DNA from 3 places in the Kitasatospora sp. NPDC059812 genome. Region 3 is predicted to be linked to each of the others. Evidence: riboswitches for the same ligand, from Rfam matches in the RefSeq annotation. Region 3 holds a riboswitch; each other region holds the start of a gene.
What was found. Region 3 has a riboswitch for cobalamin ahead of ACFV6D_RS13070 (HoxN/HupN/NixA family nickel/cobalt transporter). Riboswitches for the same ligand answer to the same signal wherever they lie in the genome.
Positions count from the first base shown of each region.

Region 1: linked by a shared signal. The riboswitch ahead of ACFV6D_RS21860 (prenyltransferase/squalene oxidase repeat-containing protein) and the one ahead of ACFV6D_RS13070 (HoxN/HupN/NixA family nickel/cobalt transporter) in region 3 are both predicted to bind cobalamin.
Region 2: linked by a shared signal. The riboswitch ahead of metE (5-methyltetrahydropteroyltriglutamate--homocysteine S-methyltransferase) and the one ahead of ACFV6D_RS13070 (HoxN/HupN/NixA family nickel/cobalt transporter) in region 3 are both predicted to bind cobalamin.

Region 1 covers NZ_JBHWIO010000043.1:44,852-51,540, forward strand. The annotation lists gene ACFV6D_RS21835 (CoA-acylating methylmalonate-semialdehyde dehydrogenase) at 1-864, shown strand, start outside; gene ACFV6D_RS21840 (acyl-CoA dehydrogenase family protein) at 872-2,011, shown strand; gene ACFV6D_RS21845 (enoyl-CoA hydratase/isomerase family protein) at 2,011-3,084, shown strand; gene mmsB (3-hydroxyisobutyrate dehydrogenase) at 3,081-4,004, shown strand; gene ACFV6D_RS21855 (enoyl-CoA hydratase) at 4,001-4,777, shown strand; cobalamin riboswitch at 4,845-4,985, shown strand; gene ACFV6D_RS21860 (prenyltransferase/squalene oxidase repeat-containing protein) at 5,085-6,158, shown strand; gene ACFV6D_RS21865 (flagellar hook-length control protein FliK) at 6,189-6,668, shown strand.
Region 2 covers NZ_JBHWIO010000043.1:58,413-65,101, reverse strand. The annotation lists gene metE (5-methyltetrahydropteroyltriglutamate--homocysteine S-methyltransferase) at 1-1,740, opposite strand, end outside; cobalamin riboswitch at 1,905-2,127, opposite strand; gene ACFV6D_RS21900 (ECF transporter S component) at 2,157-3,038, opposite strand; gene ACFV6D_RS21895 (ABC transporter ATP-binding protein) at 3,035-4,723, opposite strand; gene ACFV6D_RS21890 (CbiQ family ECF transporter T component) at 4,720-5,841, opposite strand; gene ACFV6D_RS21885 (hypothetical protein) at 5,978-6,689, opposite strand, start outside.
Region 3 covers NZ_JBHWIO010000020.1:55-3,587, reverse strand. The annotation lists gene ACFV6D_RS13070 (HoxN/HupN/NixA family nickel/cobalt transporter) at 1-993, opposite strand, end outside; cobalamin riboswitch at 1,023-1,237, opposite strand; gene ACFV6D_RS13065 (metalloregulator ArsR/SmtB family transcription factor) at 1,319-1,702, shown strand; gene ACFV6D_RS13060 (Fpg/Nei family DNA glycosylase) at 1,755-2,564, opposite strand; gene ACFV6D_RS13055 (AAA family ATPase) at 2,645-3,526, opposite strand.

The DNA of each region.
Region 1 (6,689 bases), on a different contig from region 3:
CTGCTGGAGGACCCGCGGGTGCAGGCGGTCGGGTTCGTCGGCTCCACGCCGATCGCCCAGTACGTGTACGCCACCGCCGCCGCGCACGGGAAGCGGGCGCAGTGCTTCGGCGGCGCCAAGAACCACCTGGTCGTGATGCCGGACGCCGACCTCGACCAGGCCGCGGACGCGCTGATCGGCGCCGGCTACGGCTCGGCCGGCGAGCGCTGCATGGCGATCTCGGTGGCCGTCCCGGTGGGGGAGGAGACGGCCGACGCCCTGGTGGCCAAACTGGTCGAGCGGATCGCCGCGTTGAAGGTCGGGCGCTCGGACGACCCGGCGGCGGACTTCGGCCCGCTGGTCGGCGCCGACGCGCTGGAGCGGGTCCGCGGCTACCTGGACCTCGGGGTCGAGGAGGGCGCCGAACTCGTCGTCGACGGGCGGGACTTCCGGCTGGAGGGGCACGAGGACGGCTACTTCCTCGGCGCCTCGCTGTTCGACCGCGTCACGCCGGACATGCGGATCTACCGGGAGGAGATCTTCGGCCCCGTCCTGACCGTGCTCCGCGCCGCCGACTACGAGGAGGCGCTGCGCCTGCCCGGCGAGCACGAGTTCGGCAACGGCGTGGCCGTCTACACCCGGGACGGCGACACGGCGCGGGACTTCGCCCGCCGGGTGAACACCGGCATGGTCGGCGTCAACGTGCCGATCCCCGTGCCGGTCGCTTACCACACCTTCGGCGGCTGGAAGCGCTCCGGGTTCGGCGACCTCAACCAGCACGGGCCGGACTCGATCCGCTTCTACACCCGCACCCGGACCGTCACCTCGCGCTGGCCCTCCGGGGTCAAGGAGGGCGCGAGCTTCACCATCCCGACGATGGGCTGAGGGCGCCGTGCACGACCTCACAGAGGACCAGCTCGCCATCGCGGCGACCACCCGGGCCTTCGCCCGCGAACACCTGGCGCCGAACGCGGTCGCGTGGGACCAGGCCAAGCACTTCCCGGTGGACGTGCTGCGCAAGGCGGCGGACGTCGGCCTGGCCGGTGTCTACGTCCGCGAGGAGTCCGGCGGCTCCGGACTCACCCGCGCCGACGGCGTGCTGGTGTTCGAGGCGCTGGCCACCGGCTGCCCGTCCATCGCCGCCTACCTGTCCATCCACAACATGGTCGCCTGGATGATCGACCGCTACGGCGACGACGCCCAGCGCGCCCGGTGGCTGCCGGGCCTCAGCGCCATGGCGACCCCCGCCAGCTACTGCCTCACCGAGCCCGGCGCGGGCTCGGACGCGGCGGCACTGACCACCCGAGCCCGCCGGGACGGCGACCACTGGGTCCTCGACGGCGTCAAGCAGTTCATCTCGGGCGCAGGGGCCTCCCGGGTCTACCTGGTGATGGCCCGCACCGGCGGACCGGGGGCCGGCGGGGTGTCCGCGTTCGTCGTCGAACGCGACGACGCCGGCGTCTCGTTCGGGCCCGACGAGAAGAAGATGGGCTGGAACGCCCAGCCCACCCGCCAGGTGCGGCTGGACGGCGTCCGGCTCCCGGCCGACCGCCTCCTCGGAGCCGAGGGCGAGGGCTTCCGGATCGCCATGAACGGGCTGAACGGCGGCCGGCTCGGCATCGCCGCCTGCTCCCTCGGCGGAGCGCAGGACGCCCTGGAGCGGGCCACCCGCTACCTGGCGGACCGCGAGGCGTTCGGCGCCCGGCTCCTGCACGCCCAGGCGCTGCAGTTCCGGCTCGCCGACATGGCCACGGAGCTGGAGGCGGCCAGGTCGCTGCTCTGGCGGGCCGCCTCGGCCCTGGACCGGGGGGACCCCAGAGCGCCGGAGCTGTGCGCGATGGCCAAGCGGCACGCCACCGACACCGGCTTCGAGGTCGCCAACCAGGCGCTCCAACTGCACGGCGGCTACGGCTACCTGGCCGAGTACGGCATCGAGAAGATCGTCCGCGACCTGCGGGTGCACCAGATCCTGGAAGGAACCAACGAGATCATGCGCGTCATCGTCGCCCGCGGCCTGACCGGGGCCGCGTGATGGCCGGGAACGACCTCGACGAGGTCCTGGTCCACCGCGAGGGCCGGGCCGGCCTGATCGTCCTCAACCGCCCCGCGGCCCTGAACGCCCTCACCCACGGCATGGTGCAAAGGATCTCCGAAGCCCTGGACGCGTGGGAGGAGGACGAGCGGGTCGAAACCGTGGTCATCACCGGCGCCGGTGAGCGGGCCTTCTGCGCCGGCGGCGACATCGTCGCCATCCACCGCGCCGCCACCGGCGCGGACCCGGGCGCGGTGGAGGAGTTCTGGCGCGACGAGTACCGCCTCAACGCCCGCATCGCCCGCTACCCCAAGCCCTACGTCGCGCTCATGAGCGGCATCGTGATGGGCGGCGGGGTCGGGGTCTCCGCCCACGGCAGCGTCCGGATCGTCACCGGGACCACACGCATCGCCATGCCCGAGGCCGGCATCGGCTTCGTCCCCGACGTCGGCGGCACCTACCTGCTCGCCCTCGCACCCGGCGAGTCGGGTACCCACCTGGCCCTGACCGCGGGCTCCGTCGGTGCCGGTGACGCGCTGCTCTGCGGCCTCGCCGACCACTTCGTCCCGGCCGAGCGGCTGCCCGCGCTGCTGGACGACCTCGCCGAACTCCCCGTGCACGACGCCCTCGAACGGAACGTCGGGCCCGCACCGGCCGGCGTGCTGGACGGCCGGCGGGCCTGGATCGACCACTGCTACGGGGCCGACACCGTGGAGGAGATCCTCGACCGCCTGCGGGACAGCGGCGAACCGGAGGCCAAGGAGGCCGCGGACCGGATCGCCGCCAACTCGCCCGCCGCCGTGAAGGCCACCCTCGCCGCCCTGCGCCGGGCCCGCACCCTCGGCCCGCTGGAGGCCGTCCTCGACCAGGAGTACCGGACCTCCTGTGCGGCGCTCTCCACGCCGGACCTGGCCGAGGGGATCCGCGCCCAGGTGATCGACAAGGACCGCTCCCCGCGGTGGAACCCGTCGACGCTGAGCGCCGTCGAGCCCGCCACGGTGGCCCGCTACTTCGCCCCGCTCGGCGACCGGGAACTCGGCCTGGCCCCCACCACACCCCTGGAGCGCTGGTGACCCACCGCAACGGATTCAACGGATTCAATGGAGTCATCGGATTCATCGGACTCGGCAACATGGGCGGCCCGATGGCCGCCAACCTCGCCACGGCCGGACACACCGTGACCGGCTACGACCTGGCGCCCGAGGCACTGCGCCGGGCGTCCCGGACGGAGAACGGCGTCCGTCCGGCGCGGTCCGCGACCGAGGCGGTGCGGGAGGCCGACGTCGTCATCAGCATGCTGCCGGCCGGCCGGCACGTGCTGGCCGCCTACGCGGACCTGCTGCCCGCCGCCCGCCCGGGAACGCTCTTCGTCGACTGCTCCACGATCGACGTCGCGGACGCCCGGGCGGCGCACGACCTCGCCGTGCACGCCGGGCACCGGGCCGTGGACGCGCCGGTCTCCGGCGGGGTGGTCGGTGCCACGGCCGCGAGCCTCACCTTCATGGTCGGAGCCGCCGAGCCGGACTTCGAGGCGGCCCGACCCATGCTGGAGGCGATGGGCCGCAAGGTCGTGCACTGCGGACCCCCCGGTGCGGGGCAGGCCGCGAAGATCTGCAACAACATGATCCTGGGCATCTCGATGATCGCGGTCAGCGAGGCCTTCGTGCTCGGGGAGAGCCTCGGGCTCAGCCACCAGGCCCTCTACGACGTCGCCTCGACCGCCTCCGGCCAGTGCTGGGCGCTCACCACCAACTGCCCCGTCCCCGGACCGGTGCCGACCAGCCCGGCCAACCGCGACTACGCGGCCGGGTTCGCCGCCGCCCTGATGGCCAAGGACCTCGGCCTCGCCGCCGGGGCCGCCGAGGCCGCCGGCCTGCCCACCGAACTCGGACGCAGGGCGGCACAGCTGTACGCGGACTTCGCGCAGGCCGACGGCGGTGCCGGCCTGGACTTCTCGGCGATCATCACCACCCTGAGGGAGGACGGCAAGTGACCGGCTACGAGACGATCCTGGTCGAGCGCAAGGGCCGGGTGGGGCTGATCACGCTCGACCGGCCCAAGGCGCTCAACGCGCTCAACACCCTCCTGATGAACGAAGTCGTGCAGGCGGCAACGGAGTTCGACCGTGACCCGGAGATCGGCTGCCTGGTCATCACCGGCTCGGAGAAGGCCTTCGCGGCCGGCGCCGACATCAAGGAGATGCAGTCCCTCGACTTCGTCGACGCCTACCTCGGCGACTGGTTCGCCGCCTGGGACCGCTTCGCCGCGCTGCGCAAGCCCGTCGTGGCGGCGGTGGCGGGCTACGCGCTGGGCGGCGGCTGCGAGCTGGCGATGCTGTGCGACGTCCTGCTGGCGGCGGACACCGCGAAGTTCGGGCAGCCGGAGATCAAGCTCGGTGTCATCCCGGGCATCGGCGGTTCGCAGCGGCTGACCCGGGCGGTCGGCAAGGCGAAGGCGATGGAGCTCTGCCTGACCGGCCGGATGATGGGCGCCGAGGAGGCCGAGCGGGCCGGCCTGGTCTCCCGGATCGTCCCGGCGGACCAGCTGCTGGCCGAGGCCCTGACGGTGGCCGAGACCGTCGCGGCGATGTCCACCCCGGCGGCGGTCATGCTCAAGGAGAGCGTCAACCGCTCGTACGAGACCACGCTCGCCGAGGGCGTGCGCTTCGAACGGCGCCTGTTCCACGCCACGTTCGCCACGGCGGACCAGAAGGAGGGCATGGCGGCCTTCGCCGAGAAGCGCCCGCCGGAGTTCCTCAACCGCTGACGGTCCGAGCAGTTCGCGGCGCGATGTGGCGCGATGTGACGGACGATCCCTTGACCGGATCTTCTCCGTCTCGCCATGATGAGCCGTCAAGTTGTGACTCCGCCGCTGGGGGAAGTCCGGTCCGAATCCGGCGCTGACCCGCAACGGTAGGCCGCCGGCTCCACGCCGGCGGCGAGCCCGAGTACCCGGCGGCGGAGGTGTGTCGTCCCCTCCTCCCGTCGTGGTCTGCGGGCCGGAGCTCCGAGGGCTGCCCCGGCTGGTGCCGCCGTCCTCCGGGCCCCTGCGTGCGGGCCCGGAAAGGCCCACCGTGCCCTCGTTCCGACGCCCCCTGCGCCTCCTCGCGATACCCGCGCTCGCCCTCGCCACCGTCCTCCCGGCGGCCGCTGCCGCCCACGCCACGCCTGCCGCCGCGACCTCGTCCTCGACGATCCGCCCCGACGCCGCCGCCGGCGGCTGGCTCGCCCGCCAGCTCGTCGACGGCGACCACTTCGAGTCCGTCTTCAACGGGACCGCCTACCCCGACCAGGGCCTGACCATCGACGCCGTACTGGCCTTCGCCGCCTCGCGCAGCTCCGACCAGGCCGCCGCGAAGGCCACCGCCTGGCTGGCCAAGCCCGAGATCATCAGCGGCTACCTCGGCGACGGCACCACTGAGGCCTACGCCGGGGCGACCGCCAAGCTGCTGCTCGCCGTCGAGGTGCGCGGCGGGAACCCGACGGCCTTCGGCGGCGTCGACCTGCCCGCCCGGCTGCGCTCCCTCCAGACCGCCGACGGCCGGTTCTCCGACCGCTCGCAGTGGGGCGACTACAGCAACGCCTTCGGCCAGTCCCTGGCCCTGATCGCCCTGCACCGCACGACCGGTGGCGCCCCGGCCGCGGCCGTCGACTTCCTCGCCAACAGCCAGTGCCCGGAAGGCGGTTACCCGGTCTCCTTCGGCCAGGCCACCTGCACCAGCGACCCGGACGCCACCGCGCTCGCCGTACAGGCCCTCGCCGCGACCGGCCGCACCGCCAAGGCCAACGCCGGGCTCGGCTGGCTGACCGCCCACCAGAACGCCGACGGCGGCTTCGCGGCCGTCGGGGCCGCCGCGTCCAACGCCAACACCACCGGCCTCGCCACGCAGGCACTGCTGGCCGGCGGACGCTTCGGGGCCGGCCTCAAGGGCTGGAGCAGCCTGGTCAAGCTCCAGCAGGGCTGCGCCACGGACCCGGGCGTGCGCGGGGCGGTCGCCTACGACGCGTCCGGTTTCAACCCGGCCACCGGCGCCCGGGCCACCGCGCAGGCCGTCCTCGGCCTGGCCGGCACCCCGCTGGCCACCCTCTCCGCCGCCGGTGCCCGCCCGGACGCGCCCGTGCCGGCCTGCCCGGCGACCACCCGCTGACCACCCGCTGACCCCGCGAGGAGAGCTCCGATGACCGACACCCTGGCGCCCGCGCGCCCGGCCCGCCGCACCCTCGGCTCGATCGCCGCCGCCGCTGCCCTCACCGCCGGCCTGCTCGGCGCCTCCGCCGTCCAGGCCCCGCAGGCACAGGCCGCCGCCTGCGACGGCACCACCGGCGTCACCGTCGTGGTCGACTCCACCGCCGTCGGCGGCGGCATCCAGACCGGCTGCGCACCCGGCGATCCGGCCAGCGGCCTGGCCGCGCTGACCGGCGCCGGGTTCGCGTACACCTTCCACCCGCGCTACCCGGGCTTCGTCTGCACCATCAACGCCCTGCCGGCGACCTGCACCAACCCCACCGGCAGCGCCTACTGGTCGTACTGGCACGCCCAGCACGGCGGCCCCTGGTCGTACAGCAAGCTGGGCGCGGGCAGCTACAACCCGGCACCCGGCGACGTCGAGGGCTGGTCCTTCGGCGCCGGCGCCCAGCCGGGCGTCACTGCGCCCTGACCCCCGGCGGCACCCCCGGGG
Region 2 (6,689 bases), on a different contig from region 3:
TCGGACGAAGGACCAGGCGAGCATCGTGACGGGGCCGGTGAGCATGCCCTTGACCGGGCGGTCGGTGAGGCCCTGCGCGTAGCGGAACCAGTCGACGGTCATCGGGTGCGGGCGGGAGATGTCCCCGGCCAGGACCGGCGGGCGCACGTACCGGGTGCCGTAGGACTGCACCCAGCCGTGCCGGGTGGCGAGGTAGCCGGTGAGCTGTTCGGCGAAGTACTGGACCATGTCGTTGCGCTCGGGCTCGCCGTGCACCAGGACGTCCAGTCCGGCCTTCTCCTGGAAGGCGATGACCTCCCGGACCTCGGTCTCCATCCGCTCCCGGTAGGCCGCCGCGTCGATCCGGCCCGCCGTGAGGTCGGCCCGGGCGACCCGCAGTTCGGAGGTCTGCGGGAACGAGCCGATGGTGGTGGTCGGCAGCAGCGGCAGGCCGAGCCGGGCGCGCTGGGCCTCGGCCCGCTGCGGGTAGGCCTGGGCGCGGCGTGCATCCGCGTCGGTGACGGCAGCGGTGCGGGCGCGCACCGCCGGGTCGTGGGTGATCGGCGAGTTGGCGCGCGAGGCGAGGTCGGCGCGGTTGGCGGCCAGGTCGGCGGCGATCGCCCCCGTGCCCTCGCGCAGGCCCCGGGCCAGCAGCGCCACCTCCCTGGCCTTCTGCTGGGCGAAGGCGAGCCAGCGCAGGATCTGCGGGTCGACGTCGCGTTCGGCGGCGGCGTCCAGCGGCACGTGCAGGAGGGAGCAGGACGGCGCGACGTCGACCCGCTCGGCCAGGCCCAGCAGGGTCGCCAGGGTGGCCAGCGACTTCTCCAGGTCGTTGATCCAGATGTTGCGGCCGTCGACCACCCCGGCGACCAGCCGCTTGCCGGGCAGCCCGCCGACGGCGGCCAGGTCGTCAAGGTTCGCCGCGGCGGGCCCCGTGAAGTCCAGCGCCAGGCCCTCGACCGGGGCCTTGGCCAGCACCGGAAGGGCCTCGCCCAGGCGGTCGAAGTAGCTCGCGACCAGCAGCTTCGGACGATCCGCCAGACCGCCCAGCTCACGGTAGGCGCGGGCGGCGGCGTTCAGCTCGGCCGGGGTGCGGTCCTGCACCAGGGCGGGCTCGTCCAGTTGCACCCACTCGGCGCCGGCCGCCTTCAGGTCCGCCAGCAGCTGCGCGTAGACGGGCAGCAGCCGGTCCAGCAGGGTGATCGGCTGGAAGTCCTCGGCGACGCCGGGGGCGGGCTTGGCGAGCAGCAGGTAGGTGAGGGGGCCGACCAGAACGGGGCGTGCGGTGTGGCCGAGCGCCAGCGCCTCCCGGAACTCCCCGACGGCCTTGGCCGGGTTCGCGGTGAAGACGGTGTCCGGGCCGAGTTCGGGCACCAGGTAGTGGTAGTTGGTGTCGAACCACTTGGTCATCTCCAGCGGCGCGACCTCCTGGGTGCCGCGCGCCATGGCGAAGTAGCCGTCCAGCGCGTCGATTTCGACCGCATCCCGGTGCCGGGGCGGGATCGCGCCGACGGCGACCGTGGTGTCCAGTACGTGGTCGTAGAGCGAGAAGTCGCCGGTGGGCACTTCCAGGACACCGGCCCCGGCGAGCTGCGCCCAGTTCTTCCGGCGCAGGCCGACCGCCGTCTCCTGCAGGGCGTCGGCGGTGACCGTGCCCTTCCAGTAGCCCTCGACGGCCTTCTTCAGCTCCCGGCCCTGGCCCTGCCGGGGGTAGCCGTACACGGTGGCCCTGGTTGCCGCGGCTGCGGACTTCGTGGTCAAGGGACTCTCCTTCGCGAGTCTGGCTCCTCAAGTGCCCGGGGACGGGACGAGAGCGCGAAGGGATGACGAACCGGGCGGCGGCTCGCGTCGATGCGCGTGCCGGACCCGCCTGGTATGGTCGCCGACCCGCCCACGAGGTCACCGGGATATCCGCACGCGGAACGGTCCGCGGGCGGGCAACGGGCAGGTCTTCGGACTCGTGGGCGCACCGGGCCTGTTGGCGTCCGGTACCTACTGGCCATCGCTTCCCAGACCCGTCCCGGGTCCAGTGCGTATGACGGCGGTCGTTCCCACTCACCGCTGCGGGGCAGTCCCGGATTCCCACCGGGTTCCCTCTTGCGACGTCCTGCCTGGCGGGCAGGACGAACCAGCTGCGCCGCCAGCTTAGGGGCAAACCGCCGGGGCCGACGCGGAATTCACGGAAGCCGTCCGCATGGTGAGACTCCCTCGCCGCTCGCGGAGCCGATGGCGGTGCCGGTCGCGGTGCCGGTCGCCGCGACTCGTCGACCGTCCGGGGCTTCGAAGCGCACCGTGGGCTCGAAGTTGGCGCGGCGGGCCGCGCGGCGGAAGACGGTGAGGACGGCCGGGCCGACGACGAGCACGGCGGTGAAGGTGGTGACGGCCCGACCGGTGTCCCAGCCGAGCGAGGTGGCGAGGTCGAAGAGCAGGTAGCGGTGCCACTGCTCGGTGAAGGGCAGCCCCGGCAGGTAGGCGATGGAACTGTTCGGGTCGGTGGAGAACGGCCAGAAGGAGAGGTTGAGGAGGAAACCGAAGAGGTACCCGGAGAACGCCCCGTACGCGGCCAGCATCGACACCTCCCAGCGCCGCCGTCGGGTTCTCGGCAGGAGCCCGGCGAGCATGCCGACGAACGCGCAGCCGAACATCTGGTACGGCATCCAGGGGCCGACGCCGCCGGTGAGCAGCGCGGAGGCGAACAGCGAGGTGCAGCCGAGGGTGAAGCCGAAGCCCGGGCCGAAGACCCGGCCGGCCAGGACGAGGAGGAAGAAGACCGTCTCCACCCCGGCGGTGCCGGCGCCGAGCGGGCGCAGCCCGGCGTTGACGGCGGACAGGACGCCGAGCATGGCGAGGGCCTTGGCGTCGATGCCGCCGGCCGCGATCTCGGCGATGACGACGGCGAGCACCAGGATCAGCAGGGCGCCGAAGATCAGCGGCGGGGCGTAGGAGGAGCCGAACTTCCCGGGGGCGACGACGAACGGCCAGGTGAAGGCGACCAGGCCGATGAAGGCGGCCAGGGCCGCGACGACGCGGGCCCGGCCGGGGATCCGGACGGCGCTCACCGGGCGGCCTCGGCGGGTTCCAGGGCCTCGGCCACCTGCCGGGTGGTCAGGTAGGGCAGCGGGGCGAGGATCTTGGCGGTCTGGGGGGCGAAGGTGGGCGAGGCGACGATGACCTCGGCGGTGGGGCCGTCGGCGACGATCTCGCCCTCGGCCATCACCACCACCCGGTCGGCGGCGGCGGCGACGAACTCGACGTCGTGGGTGGAGACGACGACCGTACGGCCTTCGGCGGCGAGGGCGTCGACGATGCCCGTGAGCGCCTCCTTCGCGTGGTAGTCGAGCCCTCGGGTGGGTTCGTCCAGCAGCACCACCCTTGGCGCGGCGGCCAGTTGGATCGCCAGGACCAGGGCCAGCTTCTGGCCCTCGGAGAGGTCCCGGGGGTGGGTGCCGTCGGGGATCCCGGGGGCGAGCCGGTCGAGGATCTGCCGCGCTGTCGGGCTTGCTGCGGTCGGACCGGCTGCGGTCTGGCCGGCGGCGGTCGGGCCGGCGGCGCTGCGGGCCTCCAGGTCGCTCTGGGCGAGTTCCTGGGCGACCGTCTCCAGGTACAGCAGGTCGGTCGGGGTCTGCGGGACGAGCCCGACGAGCTGCCGGGCCCTGGTCGCGGAGAGCCGCTTGGGGTCCGCGGCCGGCCCGCCGTCGGCGCCGAGGACCTGCACGCTGCCGCCCTGCCGGGGGCCGGAGCCCTGGAGGGCCCACAGGAGCGAGGACTTGCCCGAGCCGTTGCGCCCCATCAGCGCGGTGACCTCGCCGGCCCGCAGCGCCAGCCCGACCTCCCGGACGGCGGTGACCGGCCCGTACCGGACGACCACCCCCCGGGCGTCCAGCACCCGTTCCCCCGCCACCGCTGCCCGGCGCGGCGGAGGAACGGGCACGTCGGTGAGCCGCTCCCGCAGCGGGGCGGCGGCGCGCCGGGCGTCCCGGACGGAGAGCGGCAGCGGCCGCCACCCGGCCAGCCGGCCGAGGTCGACGACGGGCGGCGCGATCGCGGTGTGCCGGAAGACCTCGGCGGGCGGCCCGTGCACGACCGTCCCGTCGCCGGGCAGGTAGGCGACGCGGTCGGCGTACTGGACGACCCGCTCCAGGCGGTGTTCGGCGAGCAGGACGGTGACGCCGAGGTCGTGGACCAGGCGGGTGATGGCCGCGAGCACCTCCTCGGCGGCGGTCGGGTCGAGCGCCGAGGTCGGTTCGTCCAGGACCAGGACGCGCGGGTGCGCGGTAAGCACCGAGCCGATGGCGACGCGCTGCTGCTGGCCGCCGGAGAGCTCGTGCAGGGCGCGGTGGCGCAGGTCGGCGAGGCCGAGCAGGTCGAGGGTCTCCTCGACGCGCTTGCGCATCACCTCCGGCGGGACGGCCAACTGCTCCATGACGTAGGCGAGTTCCTCCTCCACCGTGTCGGTGGTGAAGCCGACCAGCGGGTCCTGCCCCACCACGCCCACCACGTCCGCGAGTTCGCGCGGCGGGTGGTGCGCGGTGTCCCGGCCGTCCACGGTGACCCTGCCTCGCAGGGTGCCGCCGGTGAAGTGCGGCACGAGGCCGTTGACGGCGCCGAGCAGGGTCGACTTGCCGACGCCGGTACGGCCGACCACCAGGCAGAGCTCGCCCTCCGGGATGTGCAGGTCGACGTCGCGCAGGACGGGGGTGGTCTCGCCGTCGTACACCACGCCGACCTGGTCGAATCGGATCACGTGCTCACCTCGGGGGTCGTGCGGTCGGTGCCGGTGCGGCGGGCCCCGGTGGCGGGCTCCGGGGTACGGCCCGGCGGCGGCGCGATCACCCCGGCGGCGCCGGCCAGCAGCAGGGCGAGCACCGGGACGAGCGGCAGGCTCGGCCAACTGAGCGGGTAGAGAGAGGGGTTGAGGTCGGTGGCGGCGTAGCCGACGGTGGCGAACAGCAGGACGGCGGCAATCACCCCGCAGCCCGCGACGCCCCACTCGGCGGCCTGCCAGCGGTCCGGCCGGTAGGTGGTGCGCCGCACGCGCCGGCCGCCGAGGATCAGCCCCGCCACGCAGAGCAGGGCGCCCGCGAGGAAGGCCGGAAGCCCCAGGGCAGCGGGGGCGGTTCCGTCCAGGAGCCCGTACACCCCGGCGCACAGGCCGCACATGCCGAGCAGCATCAGGGCGCCGGTGACGCGGCGGGAGCGGCGGGTCGCGGTGCCGGAGCGGCCGTAACCGCGCGAGTCCATCGCGGCGGCCAGGTGCAGCGAACGCTCCAGCGCGTCCTCCAGCACCGGGACGACGATGCTGCGCAGCGCACGGACGCCCTTCCGCTGCCCGGCCCGCAACCGCCTTGCCCGGGCGACGCGTTGGACGCTCTGCACCAGCTGCGGCGCGACGCTCAGCGACACCGTCACGGCGACGCCCAGCTCGTACAGGGCGCCGGGCAGCACGCGCAGGGCGCGCTTGGGGTTGGCGAGGGTGTTGGCGGCGCCGATGCAGCAGATCAGGCAGGCCAGGCGCAGCCCGTCGAAGGCGGCGGAGAGAGTCGCCTCCAGGGAGACCGGCCCGCCGATCCGGATGCCCGCGTACCAGGCGGGGGTGGGGAGGTGCGGGAGGGAGAAGAGCAGGTGGTCGTGCGGGGTGATGCCAGTGGCGAAGACGCACCGGAACACCACCCGGATCGCCACCACGGTCAGGGCCAGCCACAGGTAGTAGGTGAACCCGCGGGCCCACGGGGCCTCGGTCCGGCGGGCGGTGACCACGTAGCCGAGCACGGCGAGGACGAGCAGGAGCAGCAGCGGGTTGGTGGTGCGGCTGGCCGCCGTCGCCAGGGCGAGCGCCCAGGTCCACCAGGCCAGCGGGTGCAGGTTCCGGGGGCTGCGCCGGCTCCCGGCGTCCCGTCGGGGGGTGGGCTTCGGGTTGGGGTTGGGCTTCGGGTCGGGCTTCGGCTTCGGGTCGGGCTTCGGGGGGACGGCGCCGGGTTCGTCGGGCTTGGTCACCGGATCACTCGGCCCGTCGGCGGCGGCGGTGCGCGACGACCACGGTGGCCGCGCCCAGCGCCCCCACGAGGGCGGTCGCGATGACGGCGGGAACCATCGACCCGGAGTCGTGCGGGGCGTCCGCCACCGGATTGGCGTCCACCACGCCGCCGGGCACGGCGGGGGTGGACGTCGGCGCGGCCGCGGCCTCGACCGTCTGCGGGGTCGGCTGATCGCTCGGGGCGTCCGTCGGCGGCACGGTGGACGGCTCGACCGGCACCGGCGTGGCGGGCACGGGCGTCGGCTCGGGCGCTCCGGGCGGAGTGATGCCGTCCTCGGGGGTGGCGGCGGCGCCGGGCCCCGGGGTGGTGGCGGGCGCGGGCGGACGGGCTCCGCCCGTCGGGGGCTTGGCGGGGGCCGGGGGCCGGCCCGATCCGGTGCCACCGGTCGTGCCGGCGCCGCTGGTGCCGGCGGTTCCGCCGCTGCTGCCGGTGCTGCCGGTTCCGCCTGCGTTTCCGGTGGTGCCGGTGGTGCCGGTGGCGCCGCTCGAACCGGTGCCGGAGCCGCTGCCGCTGCCGCCGGTCGTACCCGTGCCGCCCGTCGACCCGCCGCCGGAACCGCTGGAGCCGCCGCCCGAGCCGCCCGTGGTGCCCTGGCCGGGGTCGGCGGGCTGCCCGCCGGGACTGGAGTTGTTCGCGCGCACGCTGTCCGGCGAGAAGCCCGGCCGCCCCTCGGTG
Region 3 (3,533 bases):
CGCGATCCAGCCGGTGACCGGGTCGGTCAGATCGAGCTTCTCGTGCAGCACGCCGACCAGCTCGATGGTGCCGATGACGAAGGCCACCGCGATCGACAGCCCGGTGATCGTCAGGTTGTAGTAGACCTTCCGGACCGGGTTGGCGAAGGCCCACTGGTACGCGAAGTTCATGAACGTCCCGTCCAGGGTGTCGAACAGGCTCATCCCGGCCGCGAACAGCAGCGGCAGGCAGACGATCGCGTACCAGGGCAGCCCGGCCGCCGCGCCCGACCCGGCCATCACCATCAGAGTGACCTCGGTCGCGGTGTCGAAGCCCAGCCCCAGCACCATGCCCACCGGGAACATCTGCCCGGGCCGGGTGATCGAGCGGGTCGCCCGGTTCAGCACCCGGGCCATGAAGCCGCGCGAGTTGAGGTGCTCCTCCAGCTGCGCCTCGTCGTACGACCCGGCCCGCATCGCCCGGAACACCTTGAGGATGCCGAGCAGCGCGGCCAGGTTGAGCGCGCCGATCAGGTAGAGGAACGCGCCGGAGGCCGTCGTGCCGACCATCCCGAGCCACTTGTGGGTGGTCGAGTCGTCGTCCATCAGCGTGCTGGCCAGCTGCGCGCCGCCCGCCACCAGGGCGGCCATCAGCACCACCATCGAGGAGTGCCCGAGGGCGAACCAGAAGCCGACCGAGACCGGCCGCTTGCCGTCCGCCATCAGCTTGCGGGTGGTGTTGTCGATCACCGCGATGTGGTCGGCGTCGAAGGCGTGCCGCATGCCGAGGGTGTACGCGGTGATCCCCAGGCCCACGCCGAAGACCTGGGTGCCGACCGCGTAGTTGTGGGGCGCGACCAGGAAGATGAGCGTCCCGAACGCCACCACGTGCATGGCCAGGATCACCCCCATCAGCCCGGCCGTGCGAACGGTGTCCTCGCGCTTCCAGCGGAACGTGGGCAGCACGGACGGTGTCGCCGGCGCCTCGGCGGCGGCGGTTTCGGGCAGGGTCATTCGGGTCACGCTCCAGCACCTCGTGGAAACACTTCGTGAGATGCCGTGGCCGGTCTCCTGGCTTACGGGGGTCCCGTACCCGCCTTCCCAGGTGCGCGAGGCTCCCAGTGGCGTCGTGGGTACGGACGTCTCTCCATCGTCGACGATCACGATGGCCCGATCACAGTGGCGAGGGCCGCTCCGGACTGGGACCCCTGAGGATCCGTCACCGGTCTTCCCGAGCACCACGGCGGGGAACACCGTAGGGGCCAGGACCCACCCTTGCAAGGCTGCGCACCTGCGCAGGTGTCCAGGATCACAGGCCCCCTCCTGCAACAATGTGCGCATGCATCTCGTACCGGCCGACCGCGCGGGCCACCGCACCATCGACGGACACCGGGTCTGCGAGGCCATCGCCGCGATCGGCGACCCCGCGCACGTCCGCACCTGGGCCGAGCGGTTCTCCCTGCTCGCCGACCCCGGGCGGCTCGCCCTCCTGCTCGCCCTCCACCGGGCCGGCCCGCTCGCCGTCTCCGACCTCGCCGTCGCCACCGGCATGCGCGACCCCGCCGTGTCCCAGGCCCTGCGGCTGCTCCGCACCGCGGGCGTGGTCACCGGGGACAAGGACGGGCGGGTCGTGCGCTACCGGCTCGTGGACGAGGCCATGCGCCCCCTCCTCGACGCGTGCGCCGCCGCCGAACACCACGAGCCCACCGCGGCCGTCGGCTGACCGGCCCCCCGGAGGACACGCCGGGGCCCGGCCGGAGCAACCGCGGACCCGGTCAGGCCGCCTGGCAGGCGGGGCACCAGAAGAGGTTGCGCGCGGCGTGCTGCTCCGCCCGGACGTCGGTGCCGCAGACCAGGCAGGGCATCGCGGCCCGCCGGTAGACGTACACCTCGCCGCCGTGGTCGTCGACGCGCGGCGGGCGGCCCATCGCCTCGGGGGTGTGCTCGGGGCGGACGGTGTCGATCCGGCCCGCGCCGACGCCCTCGCGCATCAGGGCGACCAGGTCGGCCCAGATCGCGTCCCACTCGCCCCGGGTGAGGTCGCGGCCGGCGCGGTGCGGGTTGATCCCGTGGCGGAACAGCACCTCGGCCCGGTAGACGTTGCCCACCCCGGCCAGCACCTTCTGGTCCATCAGCAGCGCGGCGACGGTCGTCCGGCTCGCCGATATCCGGCGCCAGGCGGCCTGCGGATCGGCGTCGGCGCGCAGCGGGTCGGGGCCCAGCCGGGCGGCGACGGCGGCCTTCTCCGCGCCGGTGACCAGCGCGCAGGTGTTGGGGCCGCGCAGATCGGCGTAGCCGTCGTCGTTGGCCAGCCGCAGCCGGACCAGGCCGACCGGCTCGGGCGCGGGCCCGGTGCCGAAGGCGAAGCCGCCGTAGAGGCCGAGGTGGACGTGCACCCAGCCGCCCTCCTCGAAGCCGAGGAACAGGTGCTTGCCGACGGCTTCGGCCGCGGTGAGCAGCTGCCCGTCGATGGCCTTGGCCTCGTCGGCGAACCGGCCCTGCGGGCTGGACACCTCGACCGGGCGGCCGCCGAAGGCCTTCCGGTTCTCGGCGGCGAGGCGGTGGATGATGTGGCCTTCCGGCACGGGCGTCAGCTCCCCCGGGGTGGTTCGACAGGACCCGCACATCATCGCAGTCGGCACCGACAGCGCCGGATCGTCGCAGGTCAGCGGACCGGCATGCCCATCAGCCGGGCCAGGATGACGCGGTCCAGCTCGGCGGCGGTGCCGGCCACGTCCAGGTACGAGTTGTCGATGATCGGCAGCCCGGAGTTGTACCAGCCGGCCATCCGGCCGTGGATCCGCGCCACCTCCTCGTCACCGAGCCGCCGGGTGCCGCCGCGCCGGGCGTTGCGGTGCAGCACGGAGTCCAGGCTGGGCAGCAGCACGACCGGGATCATGCCGGGGCCGATGTGCCGCTTCCAGCCGCCGAGGCCGATGGCCGGGCGGTCCGGGAAGACGGCGTCGTCGATGATGCAGGAGATGCCGTTGGCGAGGTAGTTGCGGCAGGCGAAGCCGCAGGTGCGGCGGGCCAGCCGGTACTGCGCCTCGGAGGCGTTGTTCCAGCCGGACTGCGGGTTGGCGAAGCCGGACTGCACCCACTCGCGGACGTCGTCCAGGCTGATGTGCGCGGTCGGGCTGGGCCGGCGCTCGGCCCAGTACCGGGCGACGGTGGTCTTGCCCGCCCCGGCCGGGCCGATCAGCAGGACGGCGATCGGACTGGCGGGCGCGTGCCGCTGCGGCGGGTGGGCGGGGAGTTGCACGGGCGCGCCGGAAGGCAGCACGAAGTGCCCGGTGGCCCCGACGGGGACCGGCGCACTGGGCGCGGGCGCGGGTGCGGCCGGAGCGGGCGCGGAGACAGGAGCCGGAGCGGGCGGCACGGGAGCAGGCGGCACCGGAGCGGCCGGAGCCGGCGGCGCAGCGGCGGGAACAGGGGCCGGAACGGGCGGCACCGGCGGCGGCGCGGCGGCCCCCGACGGCTGCGGCCCCGGCGGAGCGGCGGGACGCGGCGGGACGTGCCCACCCCCGGCGTACTGCGTCACGGTCACCTCCCGA